2 regions of the Sphingobium agri genome follow, and region 1 is predicted to be linked to the other one. Evidence: riboswitches for the same ligand, from Rfam matches in the RefSeq annotation. Region 1 holds a riboswitch; the other holds the start of a gene.

Evidence for each region. Region 1 has a riboswitch for cobalamin ahead of MU848_RS00080 (cobalamin biosynthesis protein CobG). Riboswitches for the same ligand answer to the same signal wherever they lie in the genome.
Region 2: another riboswitch for cobalamin. It lies ahead of MU848_RS15770 (TonB-dependent receptor plug domain-containing protein); the one in region 1 lies ahead of MU848_RS00080 (cobalamin biosynthesis protein CobG).

The regions. Positions count from the first base shown of each region.
Region 1 is NZ_JALKHS010000001.1:13,044-20,366, reverse strand. Features, by position in the region: gene cbiE (precorrin-6y C5,15-methyltransferase (decarboxylating) subunit CbiE) at 1-723, opposite strand, end outside; gene MU848_RS00100 (cobalt-precorrin-6A reductase) at 722-1,471, shown strand; gene cobJ (precorrin-3B C(17)-methyltransferase) at 1,447-2,196, opposite strand; gene cobI (precorrin-2 C(20)-methyltransferase) at 2,193-2,915, opposite strand; gene MU848_RS00085 (precorrin-8X methylmutase) at 2,912-3,541, opposite strand; gene MU848_RS00080 (cobalamin biosynthesis protein CobG) at 3,541-4,596, opposite strand; cobalamin riboswitch at 4,827-5,052, opposite strand; gene MU848_RS00075 (alpha/beta fold hydrolase) at 5,183-6,040, shown strand; gene bluB (5,6-dimethylbenzimidazole synthase) at 6,082-6,720, opposite strand; gene cobO (cob(I)yrinic acid a,c-diamide adenosyltransferase) at 6,722-7,323, opposite strand, start outside.
Region 2 is NZ_JALKHS010000018.1:37,085-44,407, forward strand. Features, by position in the region: gene MU848_RS15765 (ABC transporter substrate-binding protein) at 1-570, shown strand, start outside; gene MU848_RS15770 (TonB-dependent receptor plug domain-containing protein) at 607-2,475, opposite strand; cobalamin riboswitch at 2,642-2,903, opposite strand; gene mobA (molybdenum cofactor guanylyltransferase) at 2,931-3,464, shown strand; gene cobA (uroporphyrinogen-III C-methyltransferase) at 3,666-4,448, opposite strand; gene MU848_RS15785 (nitrate reductase) at 4,435-7,047, opposite strand; gene nirD (nitrite reductase small subunit NirD) at 7,174-7,323, opposite strand, start outside.

The DNA of each region.
Region 1 (7,323 bases):
CAACGCACGGGCGGGCCGCTTGCTGATCTGCCCGTCATGTTCGAACCAGCTGTCGGCAAGGCCACTTGCACATGGCATCGCCTCGCCGTCGCCCGAAATTTCAACGCCGACCGCCACGGGATGCGCGATATCTTCGAAGGCGAGCTTGTCAGCCTCCTCCGACCGGATACGCTCGCGCGGTCCACCGAGGGCTTCCATGATGTGCAGCTTTGACGCGCCAAAGCCTGTTTCTGCCAGATAGGCGGCAAGTGCCTGCACCGCCGCTCCATCCCGCAGCAGCACCAGCGCGCGGCGTCCCGGCGCAAGCATGGGCCTCAACCGATCGAGCGGCGCGGCGTGGAGGCCATGGCAGGTCACATCCTGCAACGCCCAGCCCAAACGGGAACCCGCCAGCGAGAAGGTCGATGGTGCAGGATGCGCAATCCACTCGCCGGGCGTCAGATGCCGCGAAACCCTGATGCCAGCGCCGAACCAGAAGGGATCGCCCGACGCCAGCATCACCGTCGGCTTTCCACGCCGGGCAAGCAGGGCCTCTACCCCATCATCGAATGGCACTGGCCAGTTAAGCCGTTCCGCTTTAAGGGGTGGCAGCAGCGCCAGCTGGCGCGGAGCGCCCATGATGAGGCGCGCCTCTTCCAGCGCCGCGCGTGCGGTGTCGGACAAGCCTTCCGCCCCGTCCTCGCCTATGCCGATGATCGTCAGCCAGGGAACTTCAGTCGCCATGCGCAACATCCTGATCCTTGGCGGCACCATGGAAGCGAGCGCGCTCGCCAGAGCCTTGGCCGAGCGCGGCGAACAGGCGACGCTGAGCTATGCCGGGCGCACCGGCAATCCCCGTGCACAGCCGGTGCCGATCCGCGTCGGCGGCTTTGGCGGCGCTGACGGCTTGGCGGCGTTCCTGAAGGCGGGGGCTTTCACCCACCTTGTCGACGCCACCCATCCCTTCGCCGCTGCGATCAGCGCCAATGCCGCCGCCGCCGCGCGTGCTTCTGATGTCGCCCATCTGATGCTCACCCGTCCGGAATGGCAGGCAGTGGACGGCGACCGCTGGACCCACGTCCCTGATATCGCCAGCGCCGTCCGCGCGCTCGATGGCCCGCCCCGGCGCGTGATGCTCGCTCTGGGTCGGATGCATGTCGAAGCCTTCGCCGCGCAGCCACAGCATCAATATCTGTTGAGGTTCGTAGATGCGCCTGATGCGCCGCCCACATTGCTGCGCCACCATTTGCTGGTGGATCGTGGCCCTTTCACACCAGCGGGTGACCTTGCCCTTATGAGGGATCACGGCATCGATCTGGTCGTCGCAAAGAATGCGGGAGGGGAGGGTGCCCGCGCCAAGATCGACGCCGCGCGAGCGCTCGGCCTGCCGGTCATCATGATCGATCGCCCGCCCATGCCGCAGGCGCGAGCCGTCCATGACATCGGCGATGTGCTGGCGTGGGTCGATCATTCGGCCCATCGTGGCGTGTAGAGGATCGGGCGAGGCGCTCCTTCGATAAAGCGCGTCCGGCTTGACCCGACGATCACCATCGTGCGCATATCCGCCATTTCAGGGGCCGCCTCGGCCAGTGTCACGACGCGCAACTGCTCCTCCGCCGTCGATACCGCGCGAGCGAAGAGGATCAGCCGATCCCCGCCGCATTCCTCCCGCAACAGATCGAGCACGCGCGCAAAGCCATCAGGCCGCGCCTTCGACCGGGGGTTGTAAAATGCCATGGCGAAATCGGCCTGCGCGGCAAGGCGCAGCCGCCGTTCGATCAGCGCCCATGGTTTCAGATTATCCGACAGGTTGATTGCGCAGAAATCATGGCCCAGCGGCGCGCCCGCCCGCGCGGCGGCGGCGAGCATGGCGGTGATGCCCGGCAGCACACGAACGTCGATCGCGCGCCAAGCTCGCGGCCCGGCCTCCAGCGCCTCAAACAACGCGGACGCCATGGCGAACACGCCGGGATCGCCAGAGGACGCCACCACCACGCGCCGCCCCGCCGCCGCCAGTTCCAGCGCATGCGCTGCCCGGTCCAGCTCAACCCGATTGTCCGATGCATGGCGCACCAGATCCGCGCGATCCGCCACCCGCGCGACATAAGGCGCATAGCCGACCAGATCGGTTGCCTCGGCCAATGCTTCCGTCACCTCCGGCGTCACCAGTGCGCCAGCGCCCGGACCAAGGCCCGCCACCGCTACCCATCCGCTCATGGCCGCCGTCCCTGACCATGGATCAACAGGATGGAAAAATAGCTGGTGACCGCCTGCGCTTGCCCCAATGGCGTGATCTTCTGATCCGCCATGGTCGCATATTCGACCAGCCAGGCGCAGTCGTCCTTGCCCGCCGCCTCCACCGCGCGGCGCAGCTTGGCGAGGTTGCGGCCGATCTTCATGACGACCAACGCATTGCTGTCACGGATGCGCCGCGCCAGCTCCTCTTCCGGCAAGGTCGCCATCAGCACGGTCAGCACATCGTCGCCCCAGCTGATCGGCATGCCGCTCGCGGTCCAGGCGCCTGACATGCCAGTGATGCCGGGCACGATCCGGACGGGCGCGAGCGGAGAGAGGCGGCTGTGCAAATGCATGAAGCTGCCGTAAAAAAAGGGATCGCCTTCGCAGAGCACGACCACATCCTCGCCCGCCTCCACCAAGCCGTGCAGATGTGCGGTGCATTCGGCGTAAAAGGCCGACAGGCATTGATTATAGCGCGGATCGCTTACCGGAATTTCGGTCGTCACCGGATATTCCATCGCATATTCGACCGCATCCGGGCGCAACAGCCCATCCACGATTTTCCGAGCATGGCCGTGACGGCCGGGCTTGCGGAAATAGGCGATGTGGCGCGCCTCGCGGATCAGCCGGTCCGCGCGTACGCTCATCAGGTCCTGTGCACCGGGACCGAGCCCCACGCCATGGATCGTCCCGCTCATTCCGCCGCACTCGCGAGAGCGTTGACCGCCGCGACCGTGATCGCGCTGCCGCCTAGCCGTCCTTCCACGATGCAGCAGGGCACGGGTTGGCTTTCCCATAGCGCCTGTTTCGATTCCGCCGCGCCGACGAAACCGACAGGACAGCCGACGATCGCCGCCGGACGCGGACATGCAGGGTCTTCCAGCATGTTGAGCAGGTGGAATAGCGCGGTAGGAGCGTTGCCGATCGCGACAACCGCTCCGGCCAGACGGGGGCGCCACAATTCTAGCGCGGCCGCCGACCGGGTGTTCGCCATCGACCGGGCGAGGTCTGGAACTTGTGGATCGTTAAGGGTGCAGATGATGGCGTTGCCATTAGGCAGGCGGGCGCGCGTGATCCCTTCCGACACCATTCGCGCATCACACAGGATCGGCGCGCCAGCCTCCAGCGCGGCGATCGCGGCTTTGGCAAATCCCGGCGAGAAGCGAATATGCGGCGCCAGACCTACCATGCCCGCCGCATGGATCATCCGCACGGCAACCCGCTCTTCCTCGGTGGAGAAGCGGTCCAGCGCCGATTCCGCGCGGATCATGCGGAAGGACTGGCGATAGATTTCCGCGCCGTCTGTTTCATAAAGATGCGGCATCAATGGGCTCCGAAATGGGCGAATATCTGATCAGGCCACAGGCCCGCGTGCAGCGGCGGCGCACCCGCGCGCGCATTAAAGGCAAGGTCGAAGACGCCCTCTCGCCCGGTCAGGACGACCGCCGCTTGTGAAGGCCGGGCGCAACCCTTGGCACATCCAGACACATGCAGCCCCGGCACATAGGGCGCGAGCCGGGCGGCAAGTTCACGGGTGGCGACGCTCGACTGCGGGCAGGCTGGAGCGCCCGGACAGGCATCGGCGGCAAGGCGCGGGTCGGACGGATCGTCGGCAGGTGCGCCGCTGCCCTCCAGCACCAACCCTCGCCATGGCGTGACCCGCACCGCACGCGCGTCATCGGCGATGATGGCGAGGAGTTCCGCCGCCTCGATCCGGCCGAAGGGCGCGGCATGAAAGGGGCCGGGCGTAGCGGCCAAAGCGACGGCGCGGGAACGTGCCGGGGCGGGCGCCTCGATCGCCTCTTCAGACAGCGGGGCGTTGTGCCGCGCCATGCGGCCAGCCTGAACGCCGCCGCTTGCCACGAACCGATGGGCCATGCGGATCAACCCTTCCGCCGCGTCTGCCGTGTTGACCGGAGTACCTTTTATGCGCCCGTCCGCCCGCAGGATCAGCGCGCCGCTCGCGGCCCGTTCCACCCTGAAATCGGCCGACGCGTCGCTCAGCACCGGGGCAGGGCCAGCGTCGATCGCGAAGCCGACCTTCGCGGGAAGGTCCGGCAGTTCGCGCAGGCGCGCCGTCAGTTCCGTCGCAATCAGCGCGCTATCATCGCCCTCATGCCAATCCGGGTTGATCAGTATAGGAACGTGAGCGTCTCGCTCCTCATCGGCATGCGCGAGCCCAATAGCGATCAATCGCTCCATCAGCGCACGATGGTCAGCCTCCGGCACGCCCCTGATCTGAAAGGCGGCGCGGTTCGTGACGTCGATATGGCCACTGCCAAGGGTAAGCGCCGCCTCGCAAAATCCTATCGCCTGTTCCCGGCTCATCCGGCCAAGCGACGGACGCACCCGCACCAGCAGCCCGTCGCCCGCCATCATCGGCCGCCATGCCGTCGGGCACCAGCCGCGTACACCGTGGCGCGTGCCGGTGCTGGCGGTATCCCGCCGCATCTGCTCCTGCATTGCTTCAGCCCTCCAGCACTTGCGCCACGACCAGCGGACGGCGCGCGCAGGAAGGCGGCCAAGCCGCTCGCCTGCACGGCCGCAGCCGCACCAAATTCGTCGCTCAAACGGAGAACCGAGCCGTGACCATCCCCTGGATCATGGCAAGAGCGACCTTTGCTCCGGCAGGTCTCCTGGCTTGCGGGTCACAGCTTGGCATGGGGCCTTCCCGGATCGCTCCAGTGGCTGGCCGTCCCATTGTCAGAACTGGCCGGTCCATGCTTCGCTCGCCGCTCACAGTTGCAGGGACAGCCACGGATTTGGGAGAGAGCCTCCCGCACCGCATTCCCATTTAAGCCCCTATACCGGGGCACCGGCGCGATCGATGAACCGGGCGAACCGGCTCGACGCGCTTCATAATGGCGATGCGAGCGAAAGGGAAGTAGTCAACGCCCGCTTCCTTGCGTCCATCGCGCATCGCCGCTACGCCCTCGCCAAATAGTGCAAAAATGGAGAGGAAAAGATGGGCGATTTCAGCTTCGAAGGCACCAGCCGCTTCCTGGAAACGGATAAGGGGCGGCTTCATTATCATGAAGCGGGATCAGGCCCTGCGCTGCTGCTGCTCCATGGGTCCGGCCCCGGCGTCACCGGCTGGGCCAATTTCCGAGGCAATCTGCCCTTCTTCTCCCAGCATTTCCGCACCATCATCCTGGACGCACCGGGATATGGGAAGAGCGATCCCGTGGATGGCGACCCGGTAGGAGTAGCCCGCGATGCAGTCGTCGCGCTGATGGACGGCCTTGGCATCGACCGCGCCCATATTGTTGGCAACAGCTATGGGGGGATTGTCGGCGGACATCTGGCGGCCTCTCATCCCGACCGCGTGCTGCGCTACATCACGATCGGCGGCATCGGTTTCAACATCACCTCGACCTTCCCCAATGAAGGGCTGACCCGCCTGGTGGATTTCATCGAAGATCCGACGCGGGAGAACATCGTCGCCTGGCTCGAATCCATGGTGTACGACAAATCGATCATCACCGATGAATTGATCGACATGCGCTACAAGGCGGCGCTGGAACCGGTGACGATGGAAAGCAGCCGCAAGATGTACACGCGCGCCGCCCTCGGCTTCATCGCGCAGTCGATGAGCGGGCCGGGCGTGTCGCAGCGTATCGACTATCTTGGCAAAATCCAGGCGCCGACGCTCATCATGTGGGGCCGCGATGACAAGGTCAGTCCGCTCGACGGCGCGCTGCTGCCCATGCGCATCATCCCCAATGCCGAACTGCACGTCTTTCCGCGCTGCGGCCATTGGACGATGATCGAGCACAAGGACCGGTTCGAAACGCTGGCGCTGGATTTCCTCCGGGGTGAATAGCTGATCTCGGTCCGAACGGGGGGGCGTATGCGGATGCGGAACTAACGCCGCACCACCACGGAATGCCAGTCGGTCCGCTGCTCCCAACCCCGCCGTTCCAGTTCCGGCACATCCTCTTCACTGACAGGCCGGCCAAGGCAGAGCAGCCCCAGGCACTCCCAGCTTGCGGGAATATCGAGCATCGCGTTCACGCCTTCGGGCTCCATGATCGACACCCAACCCATGCCGATGCGCCGCGTCTGCGCCGCCAGCCATAGCGTATGCACCGCCATGACGCAGCTGTAGCGGCGCGCTTCGGGCATCGTGACGGCGCCCAGATGATGGCCCGTCTCCGTCCCATCGTCGCAATAGACGGCGAACAGGACCGGCGCCTCGCGCAAGCCATGCAGCTTCAGGCTGCGATAGAGCTTGTCCTGATCGCCATCATATTCCTTGCCGGCTTCCTTGACCTGCCGGTCGACATGACAGGCCAGCCGCTCGCGTAGCTCCACGGTTTCCACACGCACGAAACGCCACGGCTGCGACAAGCCCACTGATGGCGCGCGATGCGCCATGCTGAGCAGCCATTCGACGTCCGTCTCATCGATCGGGTCCGTCCTGAAATGGCGAATGTCCCTTCGCGCCCTTACCAGCGCCTCGAACTGCGCGCTGTCGATCGGGGTGATGGCGGGACCGCTCATGTCAGAATTCGATCCCCGCCTGTGCCTTCACGCCGCTGCGGAAGGGGTGCTTGATCAGCGTCATTTCGGTGACGAGGTCCGCCGCTTCGATCAGGGGCTCGGGCGCGTTGCGGCCGGTGATGAGGACATGCTTCATCTCGTCCCTGTTCGTCACGGCTTCCAGCACCTCTTCGACCGGCAGATAATCGTAGCGCAGGACGATATTCAGTTCGTCCGCCAGCACCATATCATAGGCCGGATCGGCAATCATCCGCTTGACCTCATCCCATGCTTCGCGGGCAAGGGCGATGTCGCGGGTCTTGTCCTGCGTGTTCCAGGTGAAGCCTTCGCCCATCGGCTTGAATGTGACATTATCGGGAAACGCATCGAACACCGCTTTTTCTCCGGTGGTCATCGCACCCTTTACGAACTGGACGACGCCGACCCGCTTGCCATGGCCGATGGCGCGGATGACCATGCCGAGCGCGGCGGTCGTCTTGCCCTTGCCCTTGCCGGTATGGACGATCAGCAAGCCCTTTTCCTGCGTCTTGGTCGCCATGATCTTGTCATGGGCGGCCTGCTTCTTCTTCATCTTTTCGGCATGCTGTTCCGGCGTGCGTTCGA
Region 2 (7,323 bases), on a different contig from region 1:
GGCGCGGGCGGCGTGGTCGGCGCACCCGATGGGCGATGGCGCAAGCTGGGCCTCGCGAGCGCTACCAGCTTCGCCGCCATCCGCGATCAGGTCCGTCAGGTCGCGGCGGCGGTCGGCCAGCGCGCGCGCGGCGAAGCGTTGATCAGGGGCATGGAGCGCGACCTTGCCGCCCTGCCCCGGCGCAAGGGCGGCGGGGTCGCGGCCTATTATCAGCGGCGCGGCTATATGACGGGCACGGGCACCCTGGTCGATGAACTGATCCGGCGCGCGGGCCTCGTCAATCTGGCGGAAAAGCTCGGCAAGCCCGCGCTGGCGCAAGTGCCGCTGGAACAGATGATAGCAGCCAGGCCCGACTATCTGATCGTGGAAGAAGGCAGCGAAAACATCGTCGATCAGGGGACGGAGATGCTGCACCATCCCGTGCTGCGATCCATTCCCCGCATCCGTGTGCCGCAAGCCTGGACGGTCTGCGGCGGCCCCGCCTATGTGCAGGCCGCGCACAGCATCATTGCCCAGGCGGATGCTGCGGGCAAAGACAGGGCGCAGCCAAAGGCCGCGCCCCGGCGATGAAGCGGGGCGGCCGCCCACCCCCGTCACCTTTTACCGTCAAAAGCGGACACGCACGCCGCCATAGGCCGATCGGCCATAGGTGCTGTAGCCATAGACGGTCGCATATTCTTCGTCCGTGACATTGTCGATGCGCCCGTAAATCTCCAGATGCTCGTTGATCGGCAGCGAGGCGCGGAGGTCCAGCCGGGCGTAGCCGTCGAGACGCTGGGTGTTGGCGGCATCGTTGAAGCTGTCGCCGACCATGGTCACCGTTGCGCCAGTCGACAGGCCGAACGACCAATCATAGTCCGCCGAGACGCTGACGGCATCCTTTGCGCGGCGGGGAAGGCGCCTGCCTTCGTTGAGCCCGCCTTCGGAACGGTCGATAGCGTCGATATAGCTGTAGGCCGCTACGACCGTCAGCGCATCGACGGGCTTCAGCGTCAAGGCTGCTTCCACGCCCTTTGCACGGGTGCGGGTGAGGTTGACATAGCGGCCGAAAGGCAGGGCGAAGCCGTCGAAATAAATCTGGTCGCGGGTGTCGCGGCGAAACGCGGTGACAGAGATCATCGCGCGGCCCTCATCCAGGCTCTGATCAAAGCCGATGTCATAGCTTTTCGACCTTTCGGGCTTGAGGTCGAGATTGCCATAGGTGGCGTCGTAGATCTGGTACAGCGAAGGTGCGCGAAAGCCTTCGCCATAGCTGGCGCGGATATTGGTGCGGCCTTCATTGGGCGTGTAGTTGGCGTTGGCGCCAAAGGTGGTGGCGCCCCCGAATTGGCTGTGATCGTCATGGCGTACGCCGCCGGTAACCGACAAGCCAACAAAAGGCTTTACGACCGCAAGCGCATAGACGCTGTCGATGTTTACCTCTGCTCCGCTGACGACCTTATCGCCCGTGAAGAAGTCGTAGAAGAACGAGTCATATTTGGGCCGCTCATGCTCGTAGCCAAAGACCAGTTTGGCTTGATCCACCGGCTGATAGACGCCTTCATATTCAAATCGCAGGTTGGTGCCTGAATAGCCATAGTCAGGCGCGGAACTGGGCGCGAAGAAATAGTCGCGGTCATTGCGGAACCAGGTCACCGCCGCACGCTGCGTCAACTTACCGTCGAAAGAGGAAAGGTTGAGCCCCGCATAGCCGACATATTGGTCAAGCTTGCTGCTATCCGTTGATTCAGCCGGCGCGCCAAAGAAGATGTCGGTATCGAGGTCCGCATGGATGTAATAGCCACGCAGGTCGAGGCTGAGATTGTCGGTGAAGGCAAGCTTCAGCTTCGCGTGGGTCGCGATATTTTCATAACCGTCCTTCTCCGTGCCGCCCTGTGCCGCGGAGATGCCATCGGTACGGAAATAGGCTACGCCCGCGCTGCCCGATGCGATGCCGGTGCTGCCCGATATGTCAGCCTTTGCATTCAGCGTGTCGGCATAGCCATAATCCACCGATGCGCTGCCGCCAAAGCCTTCGCCTGGCTCGGCCGACATGATGTTGACGACGCCGCCGATCGCCTGGCTGCCGTACACCACCGAGTTGGAGCCACGCAGGATTTCGATGCGGCGGATGTTGCCGGTGAGCAGATTGCCGAAGTCGTAGGCATCGCCAATGACGCTCGGATCATTGATCTTCACGCCATCGAGCAGCACCAGCGTTTGCGTCGTTTCCGCGCCACGGATCGAAATGCCGGTGACGCCGCCCACGGCATCGGCGCGGTTGAAACGGACGCCGGGCGTGGTGATCAGCAGGTCCGCGATGCTGACATTCTGGCGCGTCTCGATCGTCTTTTCATCGATCACCGTCACGGCCTGCCCGACTTCATCGGTCGGCTGCTCGATGCCGAGCGCAGTGACGACGATTTCGTCTGCATCTTCTGCAAGCGCGGGGGTGGCGGCAAGCAGCGCCAGCAGCGAGATTCCGGTCCTGATCATATTCTGTCTTCCCTGAGCGCCATGCGACATGAGGCCAGGGCTTCCGCGCGAGCGGCCGGTGCGCGAGGGAGGGAGACGCCAATCCCGTCACGCGCACCGATGCGGCCCTGCGCCGCTTCGTCGCTCAGACGGAAAACCGTGCCCGGGCCGATCCCTGGACCCAGGCAAGAGCGACCATGCGCCGGCAGGTTTCCTGGCTCGCGGGTCGTCGCGGCGATGCACGGGCCTTCCCGGACGCGTGTCCAGTGGCTGGTCCCCCTCGCCTTCCCCTTTTGAAGGCATGCGGGTTTCCGGGTGCATCGCGCTCACCGCTTACAGTTGCAGGGGCAGCTGCGGACTTGGACGGATGAACCGTCCCCACCGCATTCCCTTTCCGGCGCGATCTTTCGTGAACGGTTGCCCGCTCACGCCGCGCGCCATAGGGGAAAGCGAGGGTTCTGCCAAGGAGTGGATCGATGCGATTACTGGGCGCTGTGCTTGCCGGGGGACGATCCCGTCGGTTCGGGAGCGACAAGGCGCTGGCGCTGATGGCGGATGGGCGCATGCTGATCGACCATGCGGTGGCGGCGATCGCGCCCCATGTGGAGACGGTGGTGGTCTGCGGGCGGACGGTCGAGGGGATGACCAGCCTCTCCGACCGGCCCGGGCCTGATATGGGACCGCTGGGCGGGCTGAACGCGGCACTGCATCATGCGCGGGACGAAGGCTATGACGCGGTGCTGACGACCGGGTGTGACATGCCGGTCTATCCGGCGGCGTTGGTGGAGGCGCTGGCGGGAGAAGGCGCTGCGGTGTTGAAGGGGCAGCAATTGGCGGGGTTCTGGCCTGCCGGGCTTGCGGATGAACTGGACGCGCATCTGGCTGAGGAGAATAGCCGGTCGATATATGGCTGGCTGGAGCGGATCGGCGCGCGGATCGTGGAGCGGGCGGATATCGTCCTGCCGAATATTAATCGACCGCAGGATCTTGCCGGATTGCCGAAAAGCTAGCTGCGCCGTGCTCCTGCAAAGGCAGGAGCCCAATTCAGAGGGCGGGACTGGGCTCCTGCCTTTGCAGGAGCACGTTGCTTATCGTGCTGAGCGGGTTGCACCCTATCGCCGAGCTGAACTTGCCGAAGCCCCCTCCCTTCCTTCCAACTAAGTTCGGGGGCGTTCGGCAAGCTCAGGGCAAAGGTCGCGGAGAGCCGGTCTTCAAAGCTGAAGAGCGACGCTCGTGGCGGCCTCTACTGGCATGGTCGTGCCCGCCACCGCTTCACCAATCAGAAGCAGGGTCGGATCTTCGTCGCTGATCGTGGCCACCAGAAAGGCAAGCGCCGACAGCTTCCCCCGGATCAGGCGTTCGGTGGGCAGCGAGACATTGACCGCCACCATCACCGGCGTCTCGGGATCGCGTCCGGCGGCGATCAACTGGCGGCTGATCTCGCCAGCAGCGGCACGGCCCATATAGATGCCGAGCGTGCCGCCGGGACGGGCGAGCGTTTCCCAGTCGAGCTTGAGCGGCTCACCGGCTTTCAGATGCGCGGTCACCAGTGTCAGGCCGCGCGCCTTGCCGCGCAGGGTGAGCGAGGCGTTGCCGCTTGCCGCCGCCGCGCTGGCAGTGGTGATGCCGGGGCAGATGTGGGTGCGGATGCCGTCAGCGGCGAGATGATCCATCTCCTCGGCCGAGCGGCCAAAGACCGACGGGTCGCCGCCTTTCAGGCGCACGACGCGCTTGCCCGCCTTGGCAGCGGCGAGGAGCAGGTCGTTGATGCTTTCCTGATCCTTGCTGTGGCGGCCCGAGCGCTTGCCGACGCTGACACGCTCGATGCCCTGCGGGATGAGGTCGAGGACGCCCGGCCCGACCAGTGCGTCATAAAAGACGATGTCGGCCGCCGCCATCAGCTTTTCGGCCTTGCGGGTCAGCAGGTCCGGGTCGCCGGGACCTGCGCCGACCAGCCAGACTTCACCGGGGGCGATAAGTTCATTCGGCTGCATGGAGCGTCTCCTGCGGGATTTGGGCGAGGATGTTGGCAAGCGCGGGGCGGCAGGACCCGCAATTGGTGCCCGCGCCGATCGCCTTGCCGATGGCGGGCACGTCGACCAGGCTCTGGTCGCGAATCGCCGCAACGATCTGGTTGAGGCCGATGTCGAAGCAGACGCAGATGGTCGGGCCTTTGTCAGGCTGGCTGCCGGGGCCGCGCGCGGCGAGGACGGATGCGCCCACCTCTTCGGCTTCAAGCTGGCCGATGAGCCAGTCGCGCGAGGGGAGCAGGCCGGTGCGGGTCACGAAGAGGACGCCTGCCAGCTTGCCTTCGCGGATAATCGCGACGCGGCGGGTGCCGCGCGACATATCGACGGCCTCGACCCGGTCGCCCTTGGGCAGGCAGGCTTCGAGCCGGGCGGGATCGCCATTGCCCGCGACCTCGTAAAGCGCGCCGCCCGGCACGGTGACCTTTGTCGCCCACAGGCAGGGAACCCTGGCGGGCTGCTCGCCGCGCAGGATCAGGAAGCCCTTCCACTCGGTGGCGACCTTCTCGATGCTGGCGGGCGTCAGCTTGAAGCCGGGCTGACCCGAATGCGGATCGACCAGCGGACGGGGCAGCAGGCCGGTGCGGCCGCCGGTCGAGATTTGATCGGTCCAGTGGATGGGGGTAAAAATCTCGCCCCTGCGCTGGCCCTCGCTGAATGCCACGCGGAAGATGCTGTTGCCCTGCGCGGTCTGGACGCGCGCCAGATCACCGTCGCAGATATCGAGGTCCCCGGCGTCCTGCGGGTGAATCTCGACCAACGGCTCCTCCCGATGACGGGCGAGCTTCGCCGACAGGCCGGTGCGCGTCATCGTGTGCCACTGGTCGCGATAACGGCCGGTGTTGAGCGTCATCGGCCACTGTTGGAGCGGCTCCTGAAGGTCCATCTGCTTGGCGAGTACCAGCCGCGCCTTGCCATCGGGGGTGGAGAAGCGACCATCCTCGAAGGGCTTGTCGCCGCCCCAACGGAAGGGCTCCATCGCCTCATAGGCTTCATTCCCGATGGTCGCCTGCGCGCGGAGGTTGAGGAGCCGTGCGCCATCATTCTGATAGGCGGTCAGGCGGGCATGTTCACGCCAGATGTCGGCGGGCCGGTCATAGGCGAAGGCGTTGCGCCAGCCCATGCGGCGGCCGACTTCCTTGATGATCCACCAGTCGGGCTTCGCCTCGCCGGGTAGCGCCATGAAGGGGCGCTGGCGGCTGATGGTGCGGTCGGAATTGGTGACGGTCCCGTCCTTCTCTCCCCAGCCAGCGGCGGGCAGGCGGACGTCGGCATGAACGCTGGTGTCGGTGTCGGCGATGATGTCCGAGACGACGAGGAAAGGCACGGCCTCCAGCGCCTCGCGCACGCGGTTCGCGTCGGGCAGCGACACGGCGGGGTTGGTCGCCATCACCCAGAGCGCCTTGATCCGGCCTTCGTTGATGGCGCGGAACAGGTCGACGGCCTTCAGGCCCGGCTTGGTCGCCATGGCGGGCGCGGCCCAGAAGCGGCCGACCCGCTCCACATTTTCAGGCGCGAAGTCCATATGGGCCGCCAGCGTCGAGGCGAGGCCGCCGACTTCGCGGCCGCCCATGGCGTTGGGCTGGCCGGTGATGGAGAAGGGCGCAGCGCCGGGCTTGCCGATCCGGCCGGTAGCCAGGTGGACGTTGATGATCGCGTTGACCTGATCAGTACCGCGGATCGACTGGTTGATGCCCTGGCTGAACAAGGTGACGGTGCGCGCGGTGGCGGCGAACAGCTTGAAGAATTGCTCCAGCAGCGCGGGCGCGATGTCGCAGGTCTTTGCCGTGGTCCAGAGATCATGGCCGGTGCGGATATGCTCCCAGAAGCCTTCGGGCGCATTGAGATGGTCGGCGATGAACGCAGGGTCGGTGACGCCTTCCTGATCGCACCAGGCGAGCAGACCGCTCATCAGGGCAACGTCCGTGCCGGGCTTTACTGGCAGATGCAGGTCCGCGCCCTCGCAAGTCTCCGTACGGCGTGGGTCGATCACGACCAGCTTGGTCCCGCGCTCCGCCCGCGCGGCCTGAATGCGCTGATAGACGATCGGGTGGCACCAGGCGGTGTTGGACCCGACCAGCACGATCAGGTCGGCTACGTCCAGATCGTCATAGCTGGCGGGCACGATGTCCTCGCCAAAGGCGCGATTATGACCGGCAACCGCGCTCGACATGCAAAGGCGGCTGTTGGTGTCGATATTCGCCGTGCCGATGAAGCCCTTCATCAGCTTGTTGGCGACATAATAGTCTTCGGTCAGCAACTGGCCCGAGACGTAGAAGGCGACGCTGTCGGGGCCGAAGCGATCGACGGTGTCGCGAAATTTCTTCGCAACGAGGTCCAGCGACTTGTCCCAGCTGGCGCGCTTGTTGCCGATCATGGGGTGCAGCAGGCGACCGGTCAGGCCCACCGTCTCGCCCAGATGCGTGCCTTTTGAGCAGAGCCGCCCGCCATTGGCAGGATGCGCCTCATCGCCCTTGATCGTGACCGACCGGGGGCCGGTCGGCGTGGCCGAAATGCCGCAACCGACGCCGCAATAGGCGCAGGTGGTGCGGATGGCCTCTGTCATGCTCTTACCTCTTCTTCCCGAGGAACAAGAATTGGGTGGAGGCGCTTGCCGCAAGGGATGGCCAACAAGACACCCCCACCCAGATCCCCGCCATTATGGCTGGGGACCGGAAGCTCGATGCCGGTTTCAGGCAGCCGCCTTCAGCGCCGTGGGCCGAGCGATCAGGATGCGACCGCCTTCCTCCTTCACGGCGATGGTCGGCGTGCAACCTTCGTCATTGCCCTGCGCCTCACCCGTTTTCAGGGCGATGTTCCAGTTGTGGAGCGGGCAGGCGAC